DNA from 3 places in the Sporolactobacillus sp. KGMB 08714 genome. Region 2 is predicted to be linked to each of the others. Evidence: predicted binding sites of a transcription regulator. Region 2 holds the regulator's gene; each other region holds the start of a gene.
The links. The regulator CtsR, encoded in region 2, represses protease genes until heat stress. The targets are predictions, from matches to a motif close to ATGGTCAATAAAGGTCAAACA.
Positions count from the first base shown of each region.

Region 1: clpP (ATP-dependent Clp endopeptidase proteolytic subunit ClpP) is a predicted target of CtsR. The motif match lies at 3,971-3,991, and genes of this name have one in related genera.
Region 3: Q6A92_RS07295 (ATP-dependent Clp protease ATP-binding subunit) is a predicted target of CtsR. The motif match lies at 6,073-6,093, and genes of this name have one in related genera.

Region 1 is NZ_JAUUBW010000073.1:111,897-121,922, reverse strand. Features, by position in the region: gene rpoN (RNA polymerase factor sigma-54) at 402-1,706, opposite strand; gene Q6A92_RS19305 (CotD family spore coat protein) at 1,973-2,407, opposite strand; tRNA gene Q6A92_RS19300 (tRNA-Arg) at 3,578-3,651, shown strand; gene clpP (ATP-dependent Clp endopeptidase proteolytic subunit ClpP) at 4,058-4,642, shown strand; gene Q6A92_RS19290 (HPr family phosphocarrier protein) at 4,711-4,968, opposite strand; gene whiA (DNA-binding protein WhiA) at 5,028-5,963, opposite strand; gene Q6A92_RS19280 (gluconeogenesis factor YvcK family protein) at 5,982-6,944, opposite strand; gene rapZ (RNase adapter RapZ) at 6,951-7,817, opposite strand; gene trxB (thioredoxin-disulfide reductase) at 8,482-9,432, opposite strand; gene Q6A92_RS19265 (tetratricopeptide repeat protein) at 9,561-10,026, opposite strand, start outside.
Region 2 is NZ_JAUUBW010000024.1:1-10,026, reverse strand. Features, by position in the region: gene gltX (glutamate--tRNA ligase) at 1-1,007, opposite strand, end outside; gene ispF (2-C-methyl-D-erythritol 2,4-cyclodiphosphate synthase) at 1,065-1,547, opposite strand; gene ispD (2-C-methyl-D-erythritol 4-phosphate cytidylyltransferase) at 1,525-2,238, opposite strand; gene Q6A92_RS11825 (PIN/TRAM domain-containing protein) at 2,286-3,392, opposite strand; gene radA (DNA repair protein RadA) at 3,521-4,930, opposite strand; gene clpC (ATP-dependent protease ATP-binding subunit ClpC) at 5,062-7,509, opposite strand; gene Q6A92_RS11810 (CtsR family transcriptional regulator) at 8,186-8,644, opposite strand; tRNA gene Q6A92_RS11805 (tRNA-Ala) at 9,248-9,320, opposite strand; tRNA gene Q6A92_RS11800 (tRNA-Pro) at 9,344-9,417, opposite strand; tRNA gene Q6A92_RS11795 (tRNA-Arg) at 9,421-9,497, opposite strand; tRNA gene Q6A92_RS11790 (tRNA-Leu) at 9,511-9,599, opposite strand; tRNA gene Q6A92_RS11785 (tRNA-Gly) at 9,620-9,694, opposite strand; tRNA gene Q6A92_RS11780 (tRNA-Lys) at 9,715-9,789, opposite strand; tRNA gene Q6A92_RS11775 (tRNA-Thr) at 9,800-9,872, opposite strand; tRNA gene Q6A92_RS11770 (tRNA-Val) at 9,880-9,952, opposite strand.
Region 3 is NZ_JAUUBW010000012.1:238,577-248,602, forward strand. Features, by position in the region: gene fumC (class II fumarate hydratase) at 1-681, opposite strand, end outside; gene Q6A92_RS07280 (metallophosphoesterase family protein) at 888-1,571, shown strand; gene Q6A92_RS07285 (YtxH domain-containing protein) at 1,729-1,962, opposite strand; gene tyrS (tyrosine--tRNA ligase) at 2,181-3,431, opposite strand; T-box leader at 3,490-3,700, opposite strand; gene Q6A92_RS07295 (ATP-dependent Clp protease ATP-binding subunit) at 3,822-6,020, opposite strand; gene Q6A92_RS07300 (universal stress protein) at 6,263-6,700, opposite strand; gene Q6A92_RS07305 (CDP-glycerol glycerophosphotransferase family protein) at 6,861-8,111, opposite strand; gene Q6A92_RS07310 (CDP-glycerol glycerophosphotransferase family protein) at 8,208-9,449, opposite strand; gene tagD (glycerol-3-phosphate cytidylyltransferase) at 9,457-9,855, opposite strand; gene Q6A92_RS07320 (bifunctional glycosyltransferase/CDP-glycerol:glycerophosphate glycerophosphotransferase) at 9,990-10,026, opposite strand, start outside.

The sequences.
Region 1 (10,026 bases), on a different contig from region 2:
GACGGTCGTGAAATGTCCCACATAGTCATTTTATGTCCCATCTGCTCCATGATCATAATAACAACTTTCAATTATGTTTACAAGTAAAAACATGTAAAACTTTTGTGTGATCTTTTTAATGACGCAAAAATGTCACAAATAGCAAGAAAGCTGTTACTAAGCCAAATTGCAGGGAATTTAACTATCTGTTAATTTTGAAGATACCTCTTTTTCACTATCTTCCGGCCTGTTTCAAACCTCTCGGACGCGTCCGTCATTCAATTTAAGTATTCCCCGGATAAGCTGCATTAAAACACTGAAAATGTCGTATTTATGCCGGTTATTGTTTTTTTTAAGGGACACTGTTTGTCCCAAATAGTCTGTCCGGCCTCCACGGTTTGCTTACGCTCCCCGGAAATTTATTATTTAGATAGCCTCCGCTCGACGGTTGAACCGATTCCGCAGGCCCGGCGATACTTAGTGACGGCACGGCGGGAACAGCGGAGTCCCTCCTCGGCAAGCAGTCCGGCCAGGCGCTGGTCGGAAAGAGGATTTCTTCTGTTTTCCCGTTCAATCAAGTACCTGATTCGGGACTGAATGTGAAAAACCGACGCGCCGCCCCGATCTGTTTTGATACCTCTGACAAAAAAATTCTTCAGCGGAAAAAGCCCGTACGGAGTCTGGACGTACTTGTTTGCAACGGCACGGCTGACCGTCGATTCGTGAACGGACAGCCTCTCCGCCGCCGTTTTCATAGTAAAAGGCTGCAGATGCTCTTTTTCTCCGGTCATAAAATAGCGTTTTTGCCTTTCGGCCATCATTTCGGCCAGCATCATAATCGTCTGTTTTCTTTTGGAAACACCGGCCAGCAGCCAAGTCGCCTCTTCAATTTTTTCATGGAGATACCGTTTTGTTTCGCTGTCCGATGTTTTCAGATATTGCTCGTAATCCTGGCGGTCAACAGATACCTTTGGAAGAAAGCGATCCTCAAGTTCGCACACGATCCTTCCGTCATGTACGCCGATCGTCACGTCGGGCACCACATAATGAGGCCGGTCGGCCTGAATCGCGCTCACGGGAACCGGAGACAGCGATCGGATCGCCGCCACCGCGTCAAGAACCGCCTTTTCCGTTGTTCCGAGCATGTCGGCAAGCTCCGCCCAATCCCCGGTCAAAAAACGATCGCAGTAATCGGAAAGGATTAACTCGGCAAGCGGCAGACGCGGCGCCTTTTTCTTCAGCTGGAGCAAAAGGCATTCGGCAAGCGAGCGCGCGCCGACTCCGGCCGGTTCAAGCGACTGGACCTGCGCCAGCGCTTTTTCGATTGCCGCAGAATCCAGGCCGAAACGGCCGAGCAGATTCTCAGGATCTTCGTCCAGATAGCCGTTATCGTTCAGGCAGTCAATCAGAACATCCGCTGCGGCCATAACTTTTTTATTCAGCCGAAGCTGGTGGAGATCCCGATGGAGCAGTTCGCGAAAATCGCTCGTTCCGGCCACCGTTTCCTCGATGACTTCCGTCGTACTCTTGACCCCGTCTCCGGCCGTATAGGGGCGGTCGGTCCGGAAATCGGAATCTTCAACGTGCAAAAGAGGGTTTTCGAGCGCTTTTTCATGAATGTACTGGGAAAGTTCTTCATTGTTAAACTGCAGCAGCGTCACCGACTGATACAATGCCGGCGCCATCTTCAGTTTCAGTGACTGTTTTTGAACCAGTGCCAGACCCATTCCGCTCACCTCTCTATTTTTATTATACCAATGAGTCGGAAAAGCGGCTACGGTTTCATTTGAAAAATGAACATCCGGCCATGCCGGCAAAGCCTGCCGGCTGGCAAACAAACCTCCGGGAGGCTCCGTTGTGTCGGGCATGGAGCGCCGGGTGGCCGAACAGGCTGCAGGACATGGCACCTTTTGTCGGTATATCACCTGCTTAATTTTTACATTTTTTTAAAAATAAAAGAGGCCTTCCGTTTTAACACGGAAAGCCCGGAAGATCAGCAATGCGGTTTTGGAAAACAAGGCCTGCCGCACTGCACATCATAATGGCACTCGTCGCACGTCTGGGAAAGCGTGTGCGGATAATAATGCTGATGTTCATAGATGTAATGGGTCATGATCCGTGTATGTGTCGGATGGATATGCTGAACGATCACCGGTTTATAAACATGTTCAACGTTCACACTCGCGGGATCATAGAATGAACCGCCCTGCTTCGGCGGGCAGTGAAGTTCGTTTGACGGACACGCTGCGGGCAAAGCGGTCGGTTTCGCGCCGTAGCCGTACGGACCGATCATACTCTTAGCCCCTTTCACGTGTCCCGCCGCAGCCAGAGGGTTGGCGACAGGCAGGTTCGCTTCCGGCTTAATCTCCGGCATTTTCGCATAAGGATTGGCCGGCATTGGTTTAATTGGAAAAGGTGAAACCTCCATAATTTTTGTTCCTCCTCATCATTATAAAGTACACTAATAACCTATGTGCTGGGGATTAGCCTCGCCCTAATGAGAACACCTAATTTTCCCGGCCCTGCGGAAATTGGGCAGCTTATGAAAACCGGCCGATCCGGAATGCCGGCAATTATTAAATATATCTCTTTATCTCTTTAACCGGCTCATTTTCCTGCTGTGCCGTCAAATGATGACCGATTCTTCCTGACCGTCAGTTTCGCAAAAGATGAAGAGCGTTTCCGCGATCCGTAAACTGCTGCCGCGGTCGGTAAAACGGGTATACCCGTGAAGATCGATTAAGCGCCGGCGACGACCGATAAACCGCTAAACTCCCTGCCACAGTTGAATTCGGTGCGCCTTTTCTCTAGTTCGGTGCGCCTGTACCCGGATTCGGTGCGGCCGTTCCTGCTCGGTGCGACTTCCCGGCGTTTTGGTGCGGCTTTCCTCTATTTCGGTGCGTTTGTAGCCGGATTCGGTGCGACCTAAACTCGATTCGGTGCGGCCGTTCCTGTTCGGTGCGGCTTCCCAGCGTTTTGGCGCGGCTTTTCTCTAATTCGGTGCGCCTATAGCCGGATTCGGTGCGGCCTAGATCCGATTCGGTGCGATTTCCCGGCGTTTCGGTGCGGCTTTCTAACGATTCGGTGCGACGGCCGATAAACCGGACACACCAGTGGGTCAAAACCGACCACAGCTGATCCATCAATCAATCTTTCTGTCCTGATTATTTGCACTTAATGACTCCAGTTTGTTTTCTGCCGGTTCTTTGACCGCTATTGTTGATATTTTGCGTTCCAATGATGATATGCCGGCGTTTCCCGGCGATTTTAGTCACGCTTCACAGAAATACACGGCCGGCTGAAGAAAACGATCGAGCGATTCCGCCATGTTAATGCCTGTCCGTGCAAAATATCCCACCTTCTTCGGAGAAATAAACGGCCGATCATATGAACACTTGGAAGAATAAACCGGCTTCCGTGCAAGCGAACGCTTTTGTAAGAATCGATGGTGTTTTGCGCCGCGGCCTGACTGGTTACATGAGTTGAGGAGATACCCATTTTATAAAAAATCAATCTGATTCAAAAATGGGCCTTGCAAAATGGAAGTTAATCGCTTAGAATAGATAAATGTCAGTGAATAAAATTTTTTTACAGATGTGCGCTCGTAGCTCAGGTGGATAGAGCAATGGTTTCCGGTACCATGTGTCGGGGGTTCGAATCCTCTCGAGCGCATCATATAAACAAGAAGCAAAAGGGCTTAGCCTGTGATGGCTGAAGCTCTTTTGTTTTTCTTCTGTTTATCCAGTCTCTTCCATTTTTATCATGAAGGATCAATGATTTTCCCGGTGGGACTATTTGTTCCCTGAACAGAGCGACTTCAGAGCGTTTCGGCGCAATGGATCGTTAACTGGAGACAGCCGGCCCTCCTTTCGAGCCGACGAACGGCCGGTGCGGCATTGCCCGCGGGGGCAAGAACGGTTCCCGGCTTTCTGATGAGCTGAAAATGCATGAAGAAGAGGCGGCCCCTGCAGGAATTTTTTCCAGGCAATAAAATTTGACCTATATTGACCTTTAGTATATGATTAATTTTGGTAATATGAAAGTCATCTTATTCCAAGTGAAAAGGGGGTTTCGTTCAATGCCTTTAATACCGACAGTCATTGAACAGACAAACCGCGGTGAACGTGCTTACGACATTTATTCACGCCTTTTAAAGGACCGGATCATCATGCTGGGCACGGCCATTGACGACAACGTAGCCAACGCCGTCGTCGCCCAGCTGCTCTTCCTCGCCGCAGAAGATTCAGAAAAAGATATCTCAGTTTATATCAACAGTCCCGGCGGATCCATTACTGCCGGCATGGCGATTTACGATACGATGCAGTATATCAAGCCTAAAGTGTCGACCATCTGCATCGGCATGGCCGCCTCCATGGGCAGCTTCCTGCTGACCGCCGGAGAAATCGGCAAACGCTATGCTCTTCCGAACAGCGAAATCATGATTCACCAGCCGCTCGGCGGAATGCAGGGACAAGCTTCCGACATGGAAATTCACGCGAAACGGATTCTTAAGATTCGCGAGAAATTGAACCACATCTATGCGGAAAGAACCGGTCAGCCGTATGATATTATTTCGCGTGATACCGATCGCGACAATTTCATGTCCGCTGAAGAGGCTAAAAAATACGGCCTGATTGATGAAATTCTGACGTCGTCAAAATAAAGCGTCCGGATTTGAGCATTTTTAAGAGGACAAAAACTCCGTTTTCCATGTCGAAAACGGAGTTTTTTTCAACGATTATTTTCAATAAACGACGCCAGTTTCGCAACCGCTTCCTGCTCGTCGGGACCATCTGCCCTGATAACGACCACTTCCCCGAATGCAGGCGCGATGCTCATGACACCCATAATGCTTTTTACGTTGACTACTTTGCCGTCGTTTTCCAGTGTCACATGAGAATGAAAGCGGTTAGCCTCCTGGACAAACAAAGCGGCGGGGCGAGCCTGAAGCCCCTCCTTCAACTGCACGGTCACTGTCTTTTCTAGCAACTGATTTTCCCTCCCTTTCGATATGGCATCTGCGACGCCTCTTCTGTGCGTCAATTATTTTATTGCCGGCTTTTCCGGATATTGCTGGCAATCGCGTTGATTTTTCGAAAGCGGTGATTGATTCCCGATTTGCTGATCGGCTCGCCATTGACTAGTTCGCCAAGTTCTTTCAAAGTAACATCGGGATGCTTCAGTCTGAGTTCGGCAATCTCTCTTAGTTTGTCCGGAAGTTCTTCGAGGCCTACACTCTTTTCAATCAGACGGATGTTTTCTACTTGTTTGATTGCGGCACTGACCGTCTTGTTCAGATTCGCCGTCTCACAGTTGACGAGCCGGTTCACCGAGTTGCGCATGTCCTTGACAATGCGTATATCTTCAAAATAGAACAGAGCCTTGTTCGCTCCGATGATGCTGAGAAAATCGGTGATTTTTTCTCCTTCTTTCATGTAGATAATAAAACCGTTTTTTCTGGCAAGCATCTTTACATTCAGATCGAACGTATTCATCAGTTTCGCTAAAGAACGCGTATGTTCCTCATAATTCGAGAAAATCTCAAGATGATAGGAAGACTCCGGGTGATTGAGCGAGCCTCCGGCAAGGAAGGCTCCGCGAAGATAGGATCTCAGACAGCATTTCTTCCCGACAAGTTCCGGAGCGATCTCCCGCGTAAACTGGCCGCTGTCGTCAATAATTTTCAGATCCCGCAGAAACGGCCCGGCCGATTCCTTCAGTCGGACAATATAAACATTATTTTTTTTCAGCCGCATTTTCCGCCGGACAAGAATTTCAATCCGGTAATTGTACACCTGCTTAATCAGCCTGTAAATACGCCGGGAGATCGCCGCGTTTTCCGTCGCAATGTCGAGCTCGACATGCTTGTTCCGAATCGATACAAATCCATTCATCCGGGTCAGCGCAGCCAGTTCCGCCCGTGCGCAGCAATCGTCAACCTCCAGCATAGTCAGCTCTTTCTTCGTATCCGCGGCAAAAGACATGGCAAGACCTCCCGACTTTCACACTTTTTTCTCGGAAAACAGCGTCATCAGCAGACTGGCGATTGCCGCCTCATTGTGGCGGATAACGCCTTCCGCTGTCTTAATCAGGGGCGCGCTGATGACATTAATGCCTTCTGCCTCGAGTTTTTCTCTGTCTACAGAAACCGGTTCAGCATCTTCGGCGGCATAACGCTTCAGGATATCCGGTGCAATCGGTTTATTGTTGACAATGATCGTATCGATAAACGGCTTCCCGACATGCCGGTTCATGACAGCAACATGGTCGGACGCGGAAAAACCGTCCGTTTCCCCTTTCTGGGTCATCACATTACAGACATAGACTTTCCGTGCGCCCGATCGGCAGATCTCGGCAGCAAGCCCGGGTACCAGCAGGTTCGGCACAACGCTCGTATAGAGGCTCCCCGGTCCGAGAGTAATCATATCCGCCTCACGTATCGCTTTCACACTCTCAGGCAAAGGCCGGATATCGTCCGGTTTCAGAAAGACGCGCTTGATTTTCTTATTCACCTGGGGAATGCGTGATTCTCCTTCAACAATGCTTCCGTCATTCATCACCGCGCCGAGAACGATGCTTTGATCGGCAGCGGGAAGCACCTCTCCGTGAACATTGAGAATATGACTCATTTCACGGACGCCCTTGACAAAATCGCCGGTAATCGACGTGAGGGCGGCAATCAGCAGATTGCCCAAAGAGTGCCCGTTCAGGCCGCTGTCGGTCCTGAAGCGGTGCTGAAGCAGCTTTTCGAACACCGGTTCAATATCGGATAATGAAACAAGCACGTTGCGGATATCTCCAGGAGGCGGGATCTGCAGCTCGTTCCTGAGCATGCCGCTGCTTCCGCCGTCATCAGCCACGGTAACAATCGCTGTAATATCGACGGGGTACTTCTTCAGACCGCGGAGCACTGCCGGCAGTCCGGTTCCGCCGCCGATCGCGACAACTTTTTTTCGATTGGCCATTTTTATTTATTTCCCTTTCTCAATGTCCCGGTGCGATACACTGGTCGGATAATTTTCAGACAGTTTTTGACTGATCCACTCGGCAAGAGCGACAGAACGATGCTTTCCTCCCGTACACCCGATCGCAATCACGAGCTGCCCCTTTCCTTCACGTTTATATTGCGGCAGCATGAAGATAAGGAGATCCATCAGTTTTCCAAGAAACTGATGCGTTTCCGTCCATTTCAGGACGTACTCGGAAACATCGGGATCCAGTCCGGTTTTTGCGCGCATGTGCTGTATATAGTAAGGATTGGGCAAAAAACGCACATCAAAAACGAGATCGGCGTCAATCGGAAGCCCGTACTTAAAACCGAAGGACAGCAGATTCACACGGAACGTCTCGCTCTCGCCGCCGAACTCGCTGATAATCCGATCACGCAGCTGGCGCGGGCTCATATCCGTCGTATCAATATAATACTGAGCAAGCCCCTTCACTTCTTCAAGCTTTTTCCGTTCCAGCTGGATGCCCTCGATCGGGCGTCCCTTTTGCGAGAGAGGATGTGAGCGGCGGGTTTCTTTGTATCTCCGAACAAGCGTCTGATCCTTTGCATCCAGAAACAGTATTTTAGGTCTGATTTTTTCGGCTTTGCTAAAGGCATCAAGCGAGGAAAAAAGTGAATCGAAAAATTCCCTGCCGCGTAAATCCATCACCAATGCCACTTTATTCAATTTGTCCGAATCGGAGTCTTCAATCAGATCGATGAACTTAGGCATCAGGGTCGGCGGAAGATTATCAATACAGAAATAGCCCAGGTCCTCAAAAATACGGGTCGCCACCGTTTTTCCGGCACCCGACATTCCGGTAATAATCACCACTTGAATGTCTTTCATCTTTCATCCGTCCCGTCAACAGTAAATTCATTGAAAAAGCGTATCGTGATTCGGTTCGCGAAACAGGCGGTTCCCGAAGATGAAACGCTTTTCTTACAGTATACTCGAAAATTCGGGGTTCAGAAAGTGAGAAAGTGTCCCGCCGGACCGGACGGCGCGTGCCGGTGCCGGAAGCTATGCCGTTTGAACACCGTGAAAGAAGCCTGTCCGGGCTTTTATGAATTTTTTCGCACAAAGAAAAAGCAGCGAGGCCTTATTTTTCTTATGCTTACTAAAAGTAAAAAAAGAAAATTTTTAAGAAGGTCCGGATAAAAGGCCGAACATCGGCGCCGCGTCCTGCGGCCTGTCCATCACAAGGCCGGGAGCGGCTTCGCAGGGAAGGTTCCGGCTTACGCTAAAGGCACGGCTTTTCTAATGCTCAATTCCGCCCGCCTTTTCGTATCCCCTTTTTTTACACAAAAAAAGCGACACGCAATGATTGCCGTGTCCCTTGATATTATATATTAAAAGGGGGTCAATTCCTATTTTATATTAATCCTTTTACGTTTCAGAACGATTACATATAGATTAAAGAGCGATGAAAAGATTGATCCCGCCCGTCAAAACGTGTCTCATATACATCAGGGCAGGCAGCCGGACCGCCCGGCTCATTTTCCGGGACTGTTCAGCCTACCGCCGAAACATCCTTCATCTTTTCCACATATTTCTGCGCGTTGTCTGCCGCAATGCTGCCGTCTCCTGTCGCCGTGACAATCTGGCGAAGTTCTTTCTGGCGGACATCCCCGGCTGCATAAATACCCGGAATACTCGTCTCCATCTTTTCATTGGTCACGATATAGCCTTTCTCATCGGTGATGCCGAGATTCTCGACTGCCTTTGTCAGGGGATCCATGCCGACATAGATAAAGACACCGTCTACCGGGAAGTCGGAATCCTCACCGGTCTTTTTATTGTGAAGCGTCAGGCTGGAAACTTTTCCGTCTTTTCCATTAACTTTTGTGCAGACCGTGTCCCAGATAAAGTCGATTTTCTCATTATTAAACGCACGATTCTGCAGGATCTTCTGTGCGCGCAGCTGATCGCGGCGATGGATGATCGTTACCCGTGATGCAAAGCGGGTCAGATAGGTCCCCTCTTCAACCGCAGAATCGCCGCCGCCGATCACAGCCAGCTTCTTTTCTTTGAAGAAAGCTCCGTCACAGACCGCGCAATAGGAAACGCCGCGGCCGGCGAACTCTTTCTCTCCGGGAACGCCCATTTTGCGGTACTCCGCACCCGTCGTGATGATCACGGTCACCGCTTTGTACTCCTTATTGCCGCAAACGACGGTTTTGTAATCTTTCCCGTTCTTAATTTCTTTTATATCTCCATATGCATACTCGGCACCGAATTTCTTGGCATGTTCGAACATTTTATTTGAAAGATCGGGCCCGAGAATGGATTCAAACCCCGGATAGTTTTCAACGGCTTCGGTGTTCGCCATCTGACCGCCGGGGATCCCCCTTTCGATCATCAATGTCGACATATTGGAACGGGCGGCATAAACAGCGGCCGTCATGCCGGCAGGACCTGCCCCTGCGATAATCACATCATAGACCTTTTCCTCTTCAGACATTTCGATCCCGTCCTTTCTCATCTTAATCGATCACTACATATTAATATTATCTTCTGCCTGTTTGATAATTCCATGCTAAAGAATATAGGAAACAAAGTCCAGAATATTGCTCACCGGTGCGGGCCGTCTTACAGCCAGGTCATGCCGTCTTCCCACTGCTTGTCCAGAGCCGCCGCCAGTTCGCCGACATGTTTGCGCAGCCGGTACACAGTCGTACCGAGCTCCCTGGCAATTTCCTTCTGTGAGGTGCGCCCCCCAAATTCCTTTTTCCATAAATACAGCAGGGCCGCCGACCATCCGCTGCAGTCCATATCCCCGGACGGGCCAATCACCGAGTCGACCACCGACCAGAAACTGTACAGTTCCGGATTTTTCAGAGCCTCTTTTTCCCCGCCGACCCGGGCTTCCACCTGGCGCATAATCTGAAGCCGCATGTCCGTTTTTTCCGCACGGCGTTCCTCAAGCAGCCTCCGGGCAATCCCCTTAACGACAAAATCCGTTCCTCTGCCGGCAACCTCCTCAAGCGTCGTTTCATCGCCGATGCCCGCAAGATAGAACAGGGAAAAAAGCTGATAGGCACGATTTCCTTCCCAG
Region 2 (10,026 bases):
TCTTCTGCCGAAATTTTATTAATATACTGTCCGTTCATCCATTCGAGCTTAGACTTGTCAAACATTGCGGGAGACTTGCTCAGCCGGTCGGCATCGAACAGCTTGATAAATTCTTCCCGTGAAAAGATCTCTTCTTCGCCCTTCGGCGACCAGCCCAGCAGCGTGATAAAATTAAACAGCGCTTCAGGCAGAAAGCCCATGTTTTTATACTGTTCAATGAACTGAACGATGCTGTTGTCCCGTTTGCTTAACTTTTTATGATGTTCATTGACAATCAACGTCATATGTCCGTATACGGGCGCCTCCCAGCCGAATGACTGAAAAAGCATGATCTGCTTCGGTGTGTTGGAGATGTGTTCTTCCCCGCGAAGGACATGAGTCATTTTCATTAAATGGTCGTCGATGACAACGGCAAAATTGTAAGTCGGCACACCGTTTTGTTTAACAATGACAAAGTCGCTGACATCGTTCGTGCTGAATGATACATGTCCCTTTACAATATCGTCGAAATCAATTTTCTGATCGGCCGGCACCCGAAAACGGATGGTCGGTTTTCTGCCTTCCGCTTCAAGCTGCGCTCTCTGCTCCTCCGTCAGATGACGGCACTTTCCCGAATACCCCGGTGTCTGGCCGTGGGCCATCTGCGATTCACGTTCAGCCTTAAGCTCCTCTGCCGTACAGTAGCATTTATAGGCCAAGCCTTTATCCAGCAGTTCCTGCCAGTACTTTTTATAAATATCCAGCCGTTCCATCTGCCGATAAGGGCCGTATTCACCGCCCACATCAACACTTTCATCCCATTCAAGCCCCAGCCACTTCAGATATTTCAGCTGGCTTTCTTCCCCGCCCTCGACGTTTCGTTTCTGGTCGGTATCCTCGATACGAATGATAAACTTGCCACCCGCATGGCGGGCAAACAGATAGTTAAAAATCGCGGTACGCGCATTGCCGATATGCAGGAATCCGGTCGGACTCGGTGCATAGCGTACCCTCACTTCATTGGCCACTGCTTTCACCACTTTCCGTTATTCTTTTTTATTCTAACACGGATCATGCCTGCCGGCTCAATTTCGTTCAATTTTTTCCAGGAGACAGACGGCTTCGGCAGCAATGCCTTCCCCTCGTCCGGTAAAACCCATTTTTTCGGTCGTCGTCGCCTTAATATTGACCCGATCCCGATCTGTGTGCAAAACGCCGGCAATCGTCCGGCGCATCTCCTGAATATATGGAGCAAATTTAGGCTTTTGCGCAATCACGACACTGTCAATATTTCCGACATCGTACCCTTTATTTCGGACAACGGACATCACTTCCGCCAAAAGTACTTTTGAATCGGCGTTTTTGTAGGCCTCATCCGTATCGGGAAAGTGCCCGCCGATGTCCCCCTCACAGACGGCCCCGAGCAGCGCGTCGCTGATCGCATGAAGCAGAACGTCTGCATCGGAGTGCCCGGCGAGTCCCAACCCGTAGGGAATGACAACGCCGCCCACAATCAGTTTTCTATTCTCCGCAAATCGGTGGACATCAAACCCGTGGCCTATTCGCATCTGCTTTCTCCTCTTCCTGAACGAACTTTTCCGCAATGATCATGTCTTCCGGCGTCGTCAGCTTGATGTTGCGATAACTGCCTTCAACCACTTCCACCGCCCGGCCGAGCTGTTCAACAAGCGAAGCGTCGTCCGTTGCCCTGAAATGCTTCACCCTGCCGGCACGATGCGCCTGCATAATGACGGACATGCGAAAAGCCTGCGGGGTCTGCGCCGCCCACAAGCTCTCGCGTTCCAATGTTTGACTTACTTTGTGATAGGCCACCTGTTTGATCGTGTCTTTTACCCGGACGGCCAGAAGTGCCGCGCCGCAGCGGTCTGCCGCTTCGGCGACCCTCACAATCTGATTTCTCGTAACAAACGGACGGGCGCCGTCATGAATCATCACGATCTGATCCTGATAGTCTCCCAGTCTAATCAGTCCGTTATAAACACTTTCCTGACGTTCTCTTCCGCCTGCCGTCATTTCGGTCACTTTGCTGATGCGATATTTGCGGATCAATTCATCAAAAGTTTTTCTCTCGGATTCTCTGATGACAAGAACAATCCCCGCACAGTCGGGATCCTTCTCAAACACGCGGAGTGTATATATAATGACGGGGATTCCGCGCAAAGTAAGCAGGACCTTATTCATCTCCGCTCCCATACGCGTGCCCTGCCCTGCCGCAACGATCACCACTCGATAATTCATCTGCTAAGCCCCCGGATACAGCCGCCCTGCTTTCGCTTTATGCAAAATCAAAGCGCCTTTTCAAGCAATTTGGGTTTGGCAAAAATCATTCTCCCTGCCGATGTCTGCAGCACACTGGTTATGATCACTTCAATGGTTTTGCCAATATACCTATGTCCTTCTTCTACCACAATCATTGTACCGTCGTCAAGATACCCGACACCCTGATTCTGCTCTTTCCCGTCTTTAATAACCTGTACACGGAGTTCTTCCCCGGGGAGAACAACCGGCTTGACCGCGTTGGCCAGGTCGTTGATGTTCAGCACGTGAACCCCTTGAAACTCGCAGACTTTATTTAAATTAAAATCGTTGGTCACGACCACGCCGCTTACCTCTTTGGCAAGCCGGACAAGTTTGCTGTCCACTTCCGTGATGTCGTCATAGTCGCCCTCATAAAGATCAACGTCAATCAAATGGTCTTTTTGAATTTTATTGAGAATATCCAGTCCCCGCCGGCCGCGATTCCGTTTCAGGACGTCCGAAGAGTCCGCTATATGCTGCAGCTCCTCGAGTACAAAATGCGGAATAACCATCGTTCCTTCCAAAAATCCTGTCTGGCAAATATCCGCAATTCTTCCGTCGATGATCACGCTCGTATCAAAAATTTTGTAAGGACTGATTCCGTTCAGCTTTTGCAATTCCGGGCGGGCATCTTTCTTTCGTTCCTTCGATCGGTTCGGCAAATGAAAAAGGTTCAGCAGCTCATCACGCTTCTTAAAGCCGACCTGGAAAAAGAAATAACCTAAGAAAACATACACAAAGATCGGAAGCACCGTGCTGATTCCCGGAATGTTCAGGCTCTCCAGGGGAAACTGTATCAGGAAAGCAATCACAAGGCCGAAGACAAGACCGATCGTACCGAACACAACATCGATCGCCGGTACCTTTATTATTCTGTCCTCGAAAGTTTTTATCAAATCTGTCAATGAGTCCACAAACCAAAAAGTTAATAAAGCTAAAATCACAGCACCGATGACCATCCCCGTAAACGGGGAAGCAATCCAATCCGGGATCCCGCTTCCGAAATTCAACAGAAGAATCACTTTTGGTATATAGACAAAACCTAATGTACCGCCCAATAGAATAAAAAATAGCTGAATCATTCGTTTCAACATATCCAATCACCTCCTCTAAGCAGTATAGACAAAATGACAAAATCAAAACTTGCTTCTGTCATTATGTTCGTTTGAAACATGATCATTTCAAAATTCATCGTTTTCCCGAGAACTTATCCGCCGTATATTTATAAATCGGACGGAAAGAATTCGGATCCGGGTTTAAGATCTTCCGAACCGCCCAGCGCAAGATCGATGGCCTGGTTAAGCGAAGCAACACCGACGAGCTGCATTCCTTTCGGGGGAGACCACCCGCCCTGATTTTTCTCCGGAATATAGGCTCTTGAAAAGCCCAGCTTATAAGCCTCGTTCACCCTCTGCTCAATGCGTGAGACGCGCCTCACTTCGCCGGTCAGGCCGACTTCGCCGATAAAAATGTCCGTAATCTGTGTCGGCTGGTTGCGGAAACTGGAGGCGATGCTGATCGCTGCCGCCAGATCGATGGCCGGTTCATCCAGCTTAATCCCGCCGGCGACATTAATATAGGCATCCTGATTCTGAAGCAGCAGACCGACCCGTTTCTCGAGAACGGCCATCAGCAGCGAAACCCGGTGGCTGTCCATACCGGCTGCCATCCGGCGCGGATAACCGAAGCTGGTCGGTGTCACCAGAGCCTGGACCTCGACCAGGACCGGACGGGTGCCTTCCATTGCAGCAACGATTGCGGAACCGGCCGCCCCCTTCGTCCGTTCCTGCAGAAAGATTTCAGAAGGATTGGCGACTTCGCTCAGTCCGGATTCTTTCATTTCGAAAACACCCATTTCATTCGTTGAACCGAAGCGGTTTTTAACCGCCCTCAGGATACGAAATGTATGATGGCGTTCTCCTTCAAAATATAAAACGGTATCTACCATGTGCTCCAGCGTCCTCGGTCCGGCCAGCGCGCCGTTTTTTGTGACATGGCCGACAATGAAAACTGCGATGCCGCTTGTTTTCGCAAGACGCATGAGCTCTCCGGTGCATTCTTTAATTTGTGAAATGCTTCCGGGAGCCGAAGACATGTCGGAATTATAAATAGTCTGGATTGAATCAATGATCAGGATCTCCGGCCGGACATCCTGAAGATGGGCCTCAATCTGATGAATATCTGTTTCCGCCAGTACATACAGGCAGTCCGAAGTAATGCCGAGCCGACGGGCCCTCATCTTCGTCTGGCGCAGCGACTCTTCTCCCGAAATATAGAGAACCTTCCGCCCATTTCGCGCAAGCTGATCGGAGGCCTGCAGAAGAAGCGTCGATTTGCCGATGCCCGGGTCTCCGCCGACAAGGGTAAGCGAAGCAGGCACGACTCCGCCGCCCATCACACGGTTAAATTCTTTCATCCCGGTCAGTATTCTCGGTTCTTCTTCCAATTCTACATCCGTCAGCAGGGAGGGCTTGCTGTCCCGCCGCTGATGCACGCGTCCCGCCGATTCGACAGGGCGTACTGTCTCCTCAACCAGCGTATTCCAGTTCTGGCAGCCCGGGCAGCGCCCCATCCATTTCGGGCTCTCATAGCCGCATTCCTGACAGACAAAAACCGTTTTTGTTTTTGCCATTTAATGAATCACCTTTCAGCACTGTCTCGTAAAATAAGCCCGATTTTTTTTTAAAACACGCAAAGAAGCCAAGGCTTGTCGATCACTTTGGCTTCTTCTCGCGCGGCAGATCATCCCGGAAAAATCGTGTCTCAGGATTTTGCCACGGCTTCTTCTTTCTTAATGACCTCGTATACCCCGTCTTTATAATCAATCACAACATCTGTTCCTTTTGCAATGTTGCCCTTCAGCAGCTCTTCGGACAATTTGTCTTCGACGCGCCGCTGAAGCGCGCGGCGCAGAGGCCTTGCCCCATACTCCGGATCATAGCCTTCCTCGACAATCTGTGTTTTTGCCGCATCGGTCAGCTCGATGACAATCCCCTGGCTCGACAGACGGTTTCTCAGATGTTCCGCCAGCATAGAGACTATCTCCAACAACTGAGGTTTCGTCAGTTCATGGAAAACGATGATCTCATCGATTCGGTTGAGAAACTCCGGTCTGAAAGCACGTTTCAGCGCGCCTGTGACCTTATCTTTCATTTCCTTGTACTCATGGTTTTCCCCGCCGACCGCAAAACCGACATACTTATTTCGTTTCAGTTCACTCGCACCCACATTGGATGTCATAATAATTGCCGTGTTGCGGAAATCAACCGTCCGTCCCTTGGAATCTGTAAGACGTCCGTCATCCAGCACCTGAAGCAGAATATTGAAGACATCGGGATGCGCTTTTTCAATTTCATCGAACAGAATAACCGAATAAGGCTTCTGGCGGACTTTTTCCGTCAGCTGTCCGCCCTCTTCATGGCCGACATATCCCGGCGGAGAGCCGACAAGTCTGGATGTCGTATGTTTTTCCATGTATTCCGACATATCGATACGGATAATGGCCTCTTCATCGCCGAACAGCGTTTCGGCAACCGCCCGCGCCAGCTCGGTTTTGCCGACCCCTGTCGGTCCGAGAAAAATGAATGAACCGATCGGCCGCTTCGGATCCTTCAGACCGGCCCGTGCTCTCCTGATCGCGTGAGAAATCGCCTTAATGGCTTCATCCTGTCCGACGACACGCTTGTGAAGGATGTTTTCCATGTGAAGCAGCCGTTCGCTTTCTTTTTGCTCAAGCCGGACAACCGGAATGCCGGTCCAATTGGCTACGACGAGAGCCACGTCGTCAGGCAGAACCTGGGTATTCTCTTTGCCCTGCTTCTCTTTCCATTCCTTTTCGCTGACCTCCACCTGCTCCTTCAGCTTCTGTTCACTGTCGCGCAATGAGGCAGCCTTCTCAAACTCCTGGCTCTGTACCGCAGCATCTTTTTCTTTTCTGACCGCTTCAAGCCGCTGTTCCAGTTCTTTAAGATTCGGCGGAGCCGTATAAGAGCGGAGACGGACTTTTGACGAAGCCTCATCCATCAAATCGATCGCTTTATCAGGAAGATACCGGTCGGAAATATAGCGATCGGAAAGCCAGACGGCCGCAACAATCGCTTCATCGGTGATCTTGACCCTGTGGTGCGCCTCATAGCGGTCGCGCAATCCCTTCAATATTTGAACCGACTGATCTTTGGTCGGCTCCTTGACTTTAATCGGCTGAAAGCGCCTTTCCAGCGCGGCATCTTTTTCAATATACTTACGGTACTCGTCAAGCGTCGTCGCTCCGATACACTGCAATTCTCCGCGCGACAGCGACGGCTTTAATATGTTCGACGCATCAATGGCACCCTCAGCGCCGCCTGCACCGATCAGCGTATGCAGCTCGTCGATAAATAGAATAATATTTCCTGCCTGACGAATTTCGTCCATCACTTTTTTCAAACGGTCCTCAAATTCGCCCCGATATTTTGTCCCGGCTACGACTGTGCCCATATCCAGCGTCATCACGCGTTTGTCGCGGAGAATTTCCGGCACTTCATTGTTGACAATTTCCTGTGCCAGGCCTTCCGCAACGGCCGTTTTCCCAACGCCCGGCTCGCCGATCAGGACCGGATTGTTTTTCGTCCGGCGGCTCAGCACCTCAATGACACGTTCAATTTCCTTGCTGCGGCCGATGACAGGATCGAGACTGCCTTCGCTGGCCATCGCCGTCAGATCGCGTGCCAGGCTGTCAAGCGTCGGCGTACTGGCATGTGCCGCAGCCCGCCCCTGTGCCCCACCGGACGTCGCCTCGTGGCTTCCGAGCAGCTGCAGCACCTGCTGTCTGGCCTTATTCAGACTGACGCCGAGATTGTTCAGCACCCGGGCAGCCACTCCTTCGCCTTCACGAATGAGCCCCAGCAGGATATGTTCCGTTCCTACATAGGAATGGCCGATTTTTCTCGCCTCATCCATTGACAACTCGATAACCCGTTTCGCTCTCGGTGTATAGTGAGGTGTCTGAACTATTTCGTTCCCGCGGCCGATCAAAGCTTCTACTTCTTTCTGGATCTTCTCGGGACTAAGATTCAAAGCCATAAGAGCTTTAGCAGCAATTCCGTCACCTTCACGGACAAGACCGAGCAGTATGTGCTCAGTACCGATATTGTTGTGCCCCAGCCGCATGGCCTCTTCCTGAGAAAGCGCAAGCACCTTTTGAGCGCGTTCCGTAAATCGTCCAAACATCATAATGGTGGCCTCCTTTAATCGTACTCTCCGTTCACCGACTCATTTAGCAACGATAATAATGACCCGCCGTTTCTTTCAAAATTCTCTCATACCTGTAAAATATTCAATTGAATATTTTTTGATAGTGGCTACAGGCCGGGTCGTACCGCCCAGGAAGCAATCATTGCTCATTGCTCCCGTTTTGTCTATTGTAGAGAACCTCTTATAAATCTTCAACTTTTTTCGCTTAACATCCGCTTATTTAATAAATTTTTACGGGAATGGCCGCTCATCGAAGACGCTCCTCCCGATCACGACAGACTGTTGAAGCACCCTTCCAGTTCTTGACACACTGTTATCCCGCGATCCATTTTATTTGGATGGATGGGTTCGCCGCTTATTACTATTTCGCCGCATCACTCATAAATTCCTCTTTCTTGCGGTGAACCGGAAAAACAAAAAAGCGGTCGGTATCTTTTTCAGCACTCCGGCATTGTACGGAACGATTCATTACGTTTCATTCGTCGTGTCAAACATTTTATTCCATATTAAAAAGCGGCAGAGAATTTATTATTTCCAGTCCGTACGATTTTACTAAACCAGCCCAGCAACTCCGGCGGATCGACGGAAAAAAGCAAGCATTTTCGATTGCCCTTCGACAGCCTCTGCGGCTTTTTAAGCAACGGCCGGCTGCCCTTCAGCGTTTATACGTCAGTGACTGAAGCATGGCCTTTAAAATATTCGCACGCACTTCGTCTCTTAAAGGGACACCCAGGTCAGGAATCGTCTGATCGATGGCGCTCATCATCAGCCTTGCCTCGCGTTCATTGATGACCTGTTCTTCAAGCAAATGAAGAATTATCGATTCACCCATATTTTCTGTCAACCTGTAACCGATCAGACCAATCATTTCGTCAATCAAATCCGCATCCGTAACCGGCCGTACCTTAATAACCTGAATGTATCCCCCTCCTCCGCGTTTGCTTTCAACCACGTAACCTCTTTCAATAGAGAAACGTGTCTTCAGTACATAATTTATCTGTGAGGGAACGCATTGAAATTTTTCCGCCAGTTCGCTTCTTTTCAATTTAATGATATCGCTTGAATCCAGGATTTCTTTTATATATTTTTCAATGATATCAGATATGTTCCTCATCGGAGGCATCTCCTCCCTGACTTTGACTAACTTTGACTATAATTCAATTATGAATGATATTTACCAAATAATCAACCTTCCTTCTGACGGACTCCCCCCACTCCGCCGGGCCGCTCCACTCTGCGTGCTTCTAATCCGCCGATCAGAAAAAACCGTTCCCGTGCCGGGTACTCAGACTGCTGACCCGGATTCATGCCAACGAAAAAGACTGCTCTACTGATGACGGAACAAACATGAACAAAACCCGGCTGTTATATTCAGATTATTCACATTTATTTTATTCTGTTAATTTGCCGGACAGCATTGTCCATTCCCGGGCGTTCATGATGAGCGACCGTGATCATTAATATTAAATCCATCGGCGATGCCCAAATGACGAACAGCTAAAAAAATTCCCCCATCGATTTTTTACCAAGCGATCAGAAAATGACTTTAACCCGGGCGCTCCTCAAATCGCTCAGCCCTTTTCAAGCGAGGAAACATTCTTCCTCCAAAATATCAGGCAAAATGAAAAAGGCATCTCAAAGCCTGAATAGACTCATGAGATACCTTCTCTTTCCTGAACTCAGCCATCGATTCGTCTGTCAGGAATTCTTGCTTAAGTGGAGCCTAGGGGGATCGAACCCCTGACCTCCTGCGTGCAAAGCAGGCGCTCTCCCAGCTGAGCTAAGGCCCCATCTAAAAAAAGACAAAAAAAGATCGGGAAGACAGGATTTGAACCTGCGACCCCCACGTCCCGAACGTGGTGCTCTACCAAGCTGAGCCACTTCCCGATATGGTGCGCCCTAGAGAACTCGAATCCCCAACCTTCTGATCCGTAGTCAGACGCTCTATCCAATTGAGCTAAGGGCGCAAAACAGAATGAATGGTGCCGAGAGCCGGACTCGAACCGGCACGGTAGTCACCTACCGCAGGATTTTAAGTCCTGTGCGTCTGCCAATTTCGCCACCCCGGCACAACACAAATTAAAACAAATGGAGCGGAAGACGGGATTCGAACCCGCGACCCCCACCATGGCAAGGTGATGTTCTACCACTGAACTACTTCCGCATAGTAATACAATTGATAAATGGTGAGCCACGAAGGATTTGAACCTTCGACCCTCTGATTAAAAGTCAGATGCTCTACCCCTGAGCTAGTGGCTCATAAATAAAATGCCGGTCAGAGGACTTGAACCCCCAACCTACTGATTACGATTCAGTTGCTCTACCAATTGAGCTAGACCGGCACTAAAATGGAGGATATAGGGCTCGAACCTATGACCCTCTGCTTGTAAGGCAGACGCTCTCCCAGCTGAGCTAATCCTCCATATTGCCTGGCAGCGACCTACTCTCACGGGGGGACAGCCCCCCACTACCATCGGCGCCGAAGAGCTTAACGAC
Region 3 (10,026 bases), on a different contig from region 2:
TCCGCCGATCGCCAGATCCCGCAAATAATCGCTGTCGGCAAGCAGCAGCGCTTTTGAACGATCCAGCATGTAGGCCCAGCCGCTGATTTCCTGGCCGAGAGTGAGCGGCGTCGCATCCTGCAGATGGGTTCTCCCGATCTTAATAATGTCCTGAAAAGCCGCGGCCTTTCTGTCAAGCGTTTCCTTCAGTTCGTCAAGAGCCGGCAGCACCTCATTTTCGACAGCAAGAAGCGCGGCAATATGCAGCGCCGTCGGGTACGTGTCGTTCGAACTTTGCGACTTATTGACGTCGTCATTGGGATGAACACGCGTTTTCGATCCTTTTTCCTTTAGAAGCTGATTGGAGCGGTTCGCAATCACTTCGTTCACGTTCATATTTGACTGTGTCCCGCTCCCGGTCTGCCAGACCATCAGCGGAAACTCGTCATCCCATTTTCCGGCGATGATTTCATCGGCAGCCGTAACGATAGCTGCGGCCTTTTCAGCATCCAACGTTCCGAGATCGCGGTTGGCCAGTGCCGCTCCTTTTTTGAGCACGGCAAAAGCCCTGATAATATCGAGCGGCATTTTTTCCCACCCGATATGAAAATTATGCCTGCTTCTCTCCGTTTGTGCCGCCCACAGCCGGTCGGCCGGCACCTTGACCTCACCGAGCGTATCGTGTTCTGTCCGATATTCCATCCGTCTCATCCCTTCTTTTTTGTAAACTGAATCGATTCAATGATTTTGCCGATGAATTCGCTTACACTATCATTATAACGATTTGGGCCGTGAATAGTAATAAAGTGACGATGATCACTCTCGGAAACCGCCGTTTCACGGTTGCATAACCGTTGCCGATTTGTCTATGATAGAGACAGGAAAGCGGGGGGATTTTATTGCAAACAATCAGACGCCTGCTCGCGATCAGCGACATGCACGGCGAAATTGATCCATTTAACGCCCTCCTCGACTTAACGCACTATAACCCGGACGAGGATCTCCTGATTCTGCTGGGCGATTATGTCGACCGCGGACAGGATCCGAAAGCCGTCATTAAAAAGGCGCGGGAGCTGGAAAGCGGAGGAGCCATTGCATTGAAAGGCAATCACGAAGACATGATGGAAAAAGCGCTGGCCAGCCCCGGCCCGGATACGCTCGCTAACTGGGCGGCGAACGGCGGGGCCCGGACACTTGCAAGCTACGGCTTAACGTTCAAAACCTTTTATCATGGTCTCCAGAATGGTTCGGCGGATCTGCCGAAAGAACTGCGCGACGATCTGGAATGGATTCAGCATCTTGCCTTTTATACGCAGACAGAACACTATTTCTTTGTCCATGCAGGGGTCGATCCGGAAAAATCCCCGGATGAAACGGACGATCAAACCTTTTTGTGGACACGCGCACCATTTCTGACCCATTATCACGGAGAAAAAACGGTCGTTTTCGGCCATACGCCGACTATGACCCTTCAGTCTTCCAGCGGCGTTTTTTTCGGTCAGAATAATATTATCGGCATTGACGGCGGCTGCGTCTTCGGCGGCCAGCTCAACTGTCTGGAACTGCCGTCCGGAAATACCTATCACGTTTAAGAAAATCCGGATTGGAAACAGGTCTTTCCGCTGGCGGGCCGCCCGCACGGCCTTCTCTCCGTCCGGGAACATAAAAAGCCCCTTCAGCGCCGGGATGCGGATTATTTCTATTTCGCATCCCTGACGCCAAAAGAGCTGATGAACGGCCCAGACAGGGTCAGCTGTACGGTTCGCTGTCTTTTTTGATCAGATTCGACGCCGCCTGTTTAATCTTTTCGATGCCGCTCCCGATCGCATTATTGGCACACAGATCGCGGCGCAGCTCTTCTCCGGACTTGGGCGCAAGAAACAGCGCCGCGGCGGCTCCGATCATTCCTCCGATAACGCCCCCGATAAAAAGTTCTTTTGCACCAAGACCGCTGCATGATTTTTTTTCGTTTTCCGTAGCCATGATCTATTCCTCCTTCGATTGCTGATCTCTTACGGTGACGAATTCACAGTATGAAGCGTTTCTATTCTCAACTTTCTGCAGATTAAAACCACTATTATCAGTATACCAATTTCGCCATACGTCGTCTAATATTCGGTCGTTTATTCGACACTAGTGTGCATCAATTGCCGCAGGGACATACCGATTCACCGCATTTTTATGCCGGCCTTCACGTGTGCTCAGTACCTGATCAGCGTATATTTCTTTTTTCCGCGTCGTATGATCGTGTACATGCCGTCAATCCGGTCATTTTCCGAGAGCACATAGGACAGCTCCGTCCGGCGGATGCCGTTAACATAGATCGCCCCATTCTTAACGTCTTCTCTCGCCTGACGTTTGGAAGTTGTGACGCCCGCGGCGACAATCAGATCAATCAGACCTTCCGGTGCGTCCGAAGCCGCCTCATAAGTCGGAACATCCTTGAATCCCTGACTGATTTCTTCGGCGGTCAGCCGCGAAATGTCGCCGCTGAAGAGTGCCTCGGAAATATGTTCCGCTTCCCGCAGCGCTTTCTCGCCGTGGACCAGTTTTGTCAGCTCCTGTGCAAGCGTCTTCTGCGCTTTCCTTTCTTCGGGGTGCCGCGCCGTCTCCGCAGCCAGGCTTTCTATCTGATCTTTCGAAAGAAAAGTAAAGTATTTCAGGTAATTGACGACATCGTCATCCGAAGTGTTCATCCAGAACTGATACCATTCATAAGGAGTCGTCTTGTCCGGATCCAGCCAGATGGCGCCGCCCATTGATTTGCCGAACTTTGTTCCGTCGCTCTTGGTGATCAGCGGAAACGTCAGCCCGAACGCCGGTTCCTCATGTCCCTTTCTTCGAATCAGCTCCAGGCCTGCCGTTATATTTCCCCACTGGTCGCTGCCGCCGATCTCCAGCCGGCAGCCGAATTTCTCATAAAGATTCAAATAATCGAACGCCTGCAGGAGCATATAGGAGAACTCCGTAAACGATATACCGGCATCCATCCGCGACTGAACGGAATCTTTGGAGAGCATGTAATTGAGCGAAAAATGTTTGCCGACATCGCGCAAAAATGAAATCGCCGACAGGCTGCCCAGCCAATCGCCATTATTGACGTAAACGGCCTTGGCGCCGTCGAAGTCGAAAAAACAGGAAAACTGCTTTTTAAAATGACGGACATAGCCGTCGACAACTGCTTTCGTGTTTAGCCGGCGTTCGCTGGAACGGCCGCTCGGGTCGCCGATCATGCCCGTCCCGCCGCCGGCGACGACGACCGGACGGTGCCCCGCCCGCTGGAAACGCATCATCGTGATGATGATCAGCAGATTGCCGGCATGCAGGCTGTCGGCCGTCGGGTCGAAGCCGCAGTAAAAGGATATCGGCTTTTTCAGCGCCTCGCGCAGCCCCTCTTCATCCGTCACCTGGTTAATCAGGCCGCGGTATTTCAAATCATCAATAATGTCCATCCTTGCCACACCTTTCGTTTTAATCTGTCCGATATCGGCAAAATAAAAAAGCCCTCCCTTAAGGAGCGCTTTTATGCACGGTACCATCCTTCTGGCGGCAAAGTGCCGCCTCTCAATTGCCATAACGGTCAAGGCCGTCTCCCGCTACTCTTCGTTCGCGGAAGATGCTCAGGGAGGTAATTCGCCGCACTGTCTGCCGCCGGCTCGCACCAACCGCCCGCTCTCTGAAAACAGAAACAGCCGCTACTGATTCCCTTCATCGCTTTTTCGTGATTGTAAAGCCATTCTGCCACGTTTTCTGTACAATGTCAAACGGAAATTGCCGCAGAAGGGCACGCGGCCGTTTTTTCTCCAAAAAAAGACCCTCCTTGCGGAGAATCCTTCTTTATATTAACGATTTGCTGCGACTTTGATTTCGCCGCCGGCTTCATCTACAGTTATCGATTGGGCCCCGCTGTTTTCCAGCAGCAAATCGGAGATGCTGTCTTCGACTTTTTCCTCAAGAACGCGGCGCAGCGGCCGTGCCCCGAATTCCGGATTATAACCGAGTTCGGCAAGCTTCTTCTTCGCGGCATCTGTCACGGTCAGCGTCAGGCCCTGTGTCTGTGCCGCACTTTCAATATCCTTCAGCATCAGGTCGACGATCGCCAGCAGATCGTCTTTTGTCAGAGAATTGAACTTGACGATCGCGTCAAACCTGTTCAGAAATTCCGGCTGGAAGTAGTTTTCCAGCTGCTTGATCATATCCTCGCGGCTGTCCGTCGCACCGAATCCCACCGTCGCCGATTTGTTGTTGATTCCGGCGTTGCTGGTCATGATAATGACCGTATCTTTGAAGCTGACCGTTCTCCCCTGGCTGTCCGTCAGGCGGCCGTCATCCAGAATCTGAAGGAACATATGCATTACATCCGGATGCGCCTTCTCAATCTCGTCAAGCAGGATAATACTGTACGGTTTGCGGCGTACCTTTTCCGTCAGCTGACCCGCCTCATCATGACCGACATAGCCGGGAGGCGCACCGATCAGTTTCGAGACCGAATGTTTCTCCATGTATTCACTCATGTCGAGACGAATCATCGCATCGCGTTCACCGAACATTTCATAAGCGAGCGTCTTGGCAAGTTCCGTCTTGCCGACGCCGGTCGGGCCGACAAACAGGAATGAACCGATCGGACGGGTCGTTTTGCGGAAGCCTGTGCGGTTTCTGCGGATGGCCCTGGCCACTTTCTCAACGGCTTCCTTCTGGCCGATCACCTTCTCGTTCAGATGCTCAGCCAGGTTTCTCATCTTGTTCTGTTCATCGCTCTGCAGTTTACGGACCGGAATGCCCGTACGCGTCTCCACAATCTGCTGAATCAGTTCTTCATTGACGACCGCTTCATTGCCCGTTACCGGAGGCTCGGCGCCGTTCGCCTTGATTTTTTCCAGTTGTTCGAGCTGCTTTTGATAGGCATGTTCCTGATCGCGAAGCCTTGCCGCCTGTTCAAACCGTTCATTCTTCGTCGCCTGCGTTTTAGCTGCAGAGATCTCCTCGATTTTCTTTTTAACACTTTCCGTATCGACCGGCGTCAGATTGAGGTTCATTTTAGAACCGGCCTCATCCATCAGGTCGATCGCCTTGTCGGGCAGGAAACGATCCTGGATATAACGTGAGGACAGAGCGACACAGGCCCGGATCGCTTCATCGCTATAACGGACGTGATGATAGTTTTCATATCTTGACTGAAGACCCTTTAAAATCTGAACAGCCTCTTCCTGCGTCGGCTCATTCACAATAATCGGCTGGAAACGCCGTTCAAGAGCGGCATCCTTCTCGATCTTTCTGTATTCCTTCAAGGTCGTTGCACCCATGATCTGAAGTTCGCCGCGGGCAAGGGCCGGCTTCAGGATATTGCCTGCGTCCATCGAGCCGCCCTCTGCGGAACCGGCGCCGACGAGCAGATGCACTTCATCGATAAAGACGATGACATTTTTACGTTTTTCCAGTTCGGACAATAACTGTTTCATTCGCTGTTCGAACTGGCCGCGGATGCCGGTGCCGGCTACCAGAGAAGAAACGTCGATCAGATAAAGTTCCTTATTCGCCAGTTTGGCCGGCACTTTCCCTTCGACGATCTTAAGGGCAAGCCCTTCCGCGATCGCTGTTTTGCCGACACCTGGTTCGCCGATCAGTACCGGGTTGTTTTTATTTCTGCGGTTCAGCGTCTCAATAACCAGCTGGACCTCGCGGTTGCGGCCGATGACAGGATCGATTTTCCCCCTGCGGGCCGCTTCCGTCAGATTGCGGCCGATCTGATCAAGGAAACCGCCCCGGCGCCCGCCTCCCGACGGCCGCGCCTGTCCGCCGTCAAAGGCCATTCCGTTTTCCTGGGCCTTATTTTCCCGGTCCGCAAAAGACGGCTGCATAAAACTTTTGAAAAGATCGTCAAACGGTGAAGCTCCCCCGCCCTGAAAGAACGAAGGCATACTCATATTGTTTCTCATTTTCATATAGCATTCCTCGCAAAAGTGCAGATGTTTCTGCTGTCCATTAATAATGACATTCATTTCTATAACTGCCGGATTGATTTTGCATTCATCACAAAGCACCATACTTGCTATGCCTCCTCCACTTTTCCAACGGTCAGTGTGATCATCTCTTTGTTTGACCATCTTTGACCTTATGCTTTTATTATAGTCTGACCTTTTTTGACTTTCAAGTGTTTAGGCAAAAAAAATAACTTCGATTTCAAGGTTCCCTGCACAAGCCCACCCATTTAATCGAAGCTTCAATAGAAAAACCCCTGCCAGCAATGTTCGCTTGCAGGAGTACATGCCGCCCTTTGCAGGCCTTACTTCACAATCATGACCGGGCAATCCGCCAGATGAAGCACTTTATTGCTGACGCTTCCCAGAATCACTTGCCCGAAGGCTCCCATTCCGCGATTCCCCATGACAATCATGTCTATTTTCGTATCATTCGCATAATCGCAGATTTCCTGCGCGGCAATTCCGTATAAATGTTTCTTGTGAAATTTAATATTCGTGTTTGCCGATTCTTTTTCAATCAGTTCATCCAGCATTTGGTTGCCTTCTTTTTCTTCAACTTCCTTCACATCTGCATCCAATGACGGCCCGACCATCGAATAAAACGGAAAATACACAGGAGAAGGGCTGACATAAATCAACGTGATCTCTGCTTCTTGCTTGCCTTCCGCAATTGTAACCGCTTCCCGTAAAGCGCGTGAAGCAGGCTCGGAACCATCGACTGGTACCAGTATTCTGTACATCCTCACCACCAACCTTCCCATACTCTTTAATAATTAATATTAATTCCTCTTACATCTATACTATACCACGTTTCCGGCATGATAAGTCTTATTTCAAAATGAATATTATTTAATAATTCTAATTTAATTTTACTTTTACAAATGGGCAGCCTTCACAACGTCAAAAATCAGTTTGGGCCGGGCCGCTGCCAAACACGCGTCTGACGACCCGCTCCGTTGCCCGGCCGTCTTCAAGGGAACAAAACTTTCGAAAGAAAGGTTCAAAATTTTCCGATAACCGGAAGCCCGGACGTTCCGTTTCTCTGACGGCCTGAATCACTTCGTCAGTCGTTCTGACGATCGGACCCGGAGCCGTCTTTTCGAAATCAAAGTAAAATCCGCGCAGAAAGTCACGGTATCTGTCTATATCATAGGCAAAGAAAATCATCGGCCGCCTCAGATTCGCATAATCAAAAAACACGGACGAATAGTCGGTGATCAGGAGATCGGATATCAGATAAAGATCGCGTATATCGTCATAGTGCGAAAAATCAAAGGCAAAACCGGCATACGCCCCAAGGTCAAGCCGGCCCGCGATCAGATAATGCATCCGCAGGATAATTACATAATTATCCGCCAGCTGGCCGCGCATCCGCTCCAGATCGAGATGAAGGTCAAAGCGGTAGCGTTCCGCGCCGTCAAACTGATCGTCGCGCCATGTCGGCGCATAAAGAATCACTTTCTTATCCCGCGGCAGTCCGCACTTATCTTTGACGGCCCGGACGGTATCGCTCCGATTCATTCGATAAAGGCAGTCGTTCCGCGGATAACCCGTTTCAAGCAGCGTTTTCCCGAAGGCAAATGCACGCGTAAAAATATCGGAAGAATAACGATTCGGAGAGATCAGAATATCCCACATTCCGGAATCTTTCACAAAATCACGTTTATATTTTTCCACATCCTTACCCGGTGCCAGATCGTGCTCAATATCCGTCCCGAGCCGCTTGAGCGGTGTTCCGTGCCATGTCTGCAGATAAATCGTGTGCTTCGATTTGCAGAACCACGACGGGAAGCGGATGTTTGTCACCCAGTAGCGGGCACGGCTCATCAGCAGCAGCCATCTCAATGAGTAGCGCCGGACATAGGGCACGCCGTGCTGCTCAAACAGTCTCCCGTGCCGCCGGTCTGCGCTCCAGATCAGCCGGTAATCCCGGCAGTTCTCCCTCATGTACTCGTAGATCGCCCGCGGGTTGCAACTGTATTGTCTTCCGAAAAAGCTTTCAAATATGACCAGATTTCTGTCCGCGGGAAGATGCCCCAACAGCCTGAAACATTCTCTGTAGACACAGCGGAAGACAAAACGTCCCCATTTTTTAAAAAGAAAGGCAGCGTGCGTCTTTAAACGAAGCCTTATTGATCCTTCCGTTTTCATCCATTTTTCACCTTCCGCACGACAATCGGTTCTCCCGTTTTCCGGAAACCTGATAAGAACTCCGGACCCTTTGCCCGCTGAATAGTTTCCGCCCGGTCACTGGCCGAAGTCCGTTATCCTCCTTACATAATGAACCACGTTGCGGCTTGAATGCCCTTTCGAATAGGTATTCCACTGATCCGAAAAAGCGGCCACCTTATCAAGATTCCAGCTCCCTTTTTTAATAAAAGAAACGATATCGCCCGTTGAGAAGGCGACCGGACCGGGAACCCAGTCCAGATAGTTTCCCTGAAAACCTCTCTTTTTTTCATAATCTTCCAGATCATAGGGATAGAAAATCATCGGGCGGCCGAGTAAAGCAAAATCAACGGGCAGCGAAGAATAATCGGTAATCAGAAGATCGCTTGCCAGCAGCCATTCATTCACATCCCCGCTGTTTGAGCAATCAAAGGCGAAGCTGCTGCAGCGTTCCGGTATCCGAAAGGAAGCACGGACGGCCGGGTGCAGGCGGATCAGAAGCATATAATCCTCGCCGAGCGCACGTTTCATCAGCTCGAGATCAAGCCGGAGCTGAAAATGATCCCGTTCATCTTCCCGGAAAGTCGGGGCATATAAGATTTTCTTTTTCAGGCTGGCTGCCCTTTCCCATTCAGCTGCTTTTTCCCCCGGCCGGAGCGATCCGTCCGCGCCGTCCGCTGAAACGGCGTTGGACTGCAGCCGTGCCATGCAGGCTCTGTCTTCCGAAAATAGCCGGCGGCGGTCGTGAAAAGTGTAGAAGAAATCAGTCTGCGGTATTCCGGTACGCAGCATCCGCCCCTCTCCGATGCCGAAAGAGCGCATGAATATGCCGGCCATCCTATCGGATCCGACGATCACTTTGTCGAAACGGCGATAGACACGTCTGAAACGCCGTTTCGCACGCTTCGTTCTGAGAGCGGCCGACCGATCTTCCAGACCAAAGGTTTTCAGTGCTCCGGATGCGTGCCACAATTGAATGCAGCAGACGCCCTTTCTGAAGCGGACGACGGAAAGAAAGCCGAAATAATTATCGACAAAAACCGTTTTGGCCGTAGCCAGATGAAAGGCTGAACGCAGCAGGGAAAGAAAACCGGCTGTTTCAAAAGGAAGCACGCGTCCGCCGCACGCACGAAAATCAGCAAGGCAGTTTTTCCTGCAAAGGAACACGAGATTGCAGGGAACGCGTTCCCGTCTGAATTCCTCGGCCACATATCTTGTATTTCCGCTGAAAGATGCGACAAAAACGACTTTGTCCCTTTTTGGAAAAAGTTTAAAAAAAGCAAAAAAAATCTTAAAAAGAAACAGATAAATTTCAACCAACCATTCTCTAATCATTTTTTAACGAATAGAGATCCTGTTTTATTTTTGTAGTCGAAATGCCGACAGTCCTCGGGAGATAAACGACCTGGCAGTACTCCTTGAGAAAATCAAATTTTCCTTTCCAGTCATCGCCCATGACAAAAACATCGACATGATAGTTTTGTACGTCATCAATTTTCTGCTCCCAGTTTTTCTCGGGGATGACGAGATCCACATAGCGGATCGCTTCCAGAATCAATTTGCGATGTTCAAAGCTGTGGTAAGCCTCCTTATGTTTCAAAGCATTAAATTCATCCGTTGAAAGGCCGACAATCAGATAATCTCCGAGCGCCCGGGCACGCTTCAGCAGATTTATGTGCCCGTAATGCAGCAAATCGAACGTTCCGTAGGTCAGTACCCTTTTCAATGATACCGCTCCCCCTCTCCGGCTGCCTTTCAAGGCAGCCTGTCCTGCAAATAAATCCTTCCGGCCGTTAAGCCATTATAGTTCCCTCTCTGAAAAAATTCAATCCGCCGCGGGAAAACCGCCGGCAAAGCGGATCACTTTTGGAAGACGATATTAAAACATTTTTCGCTG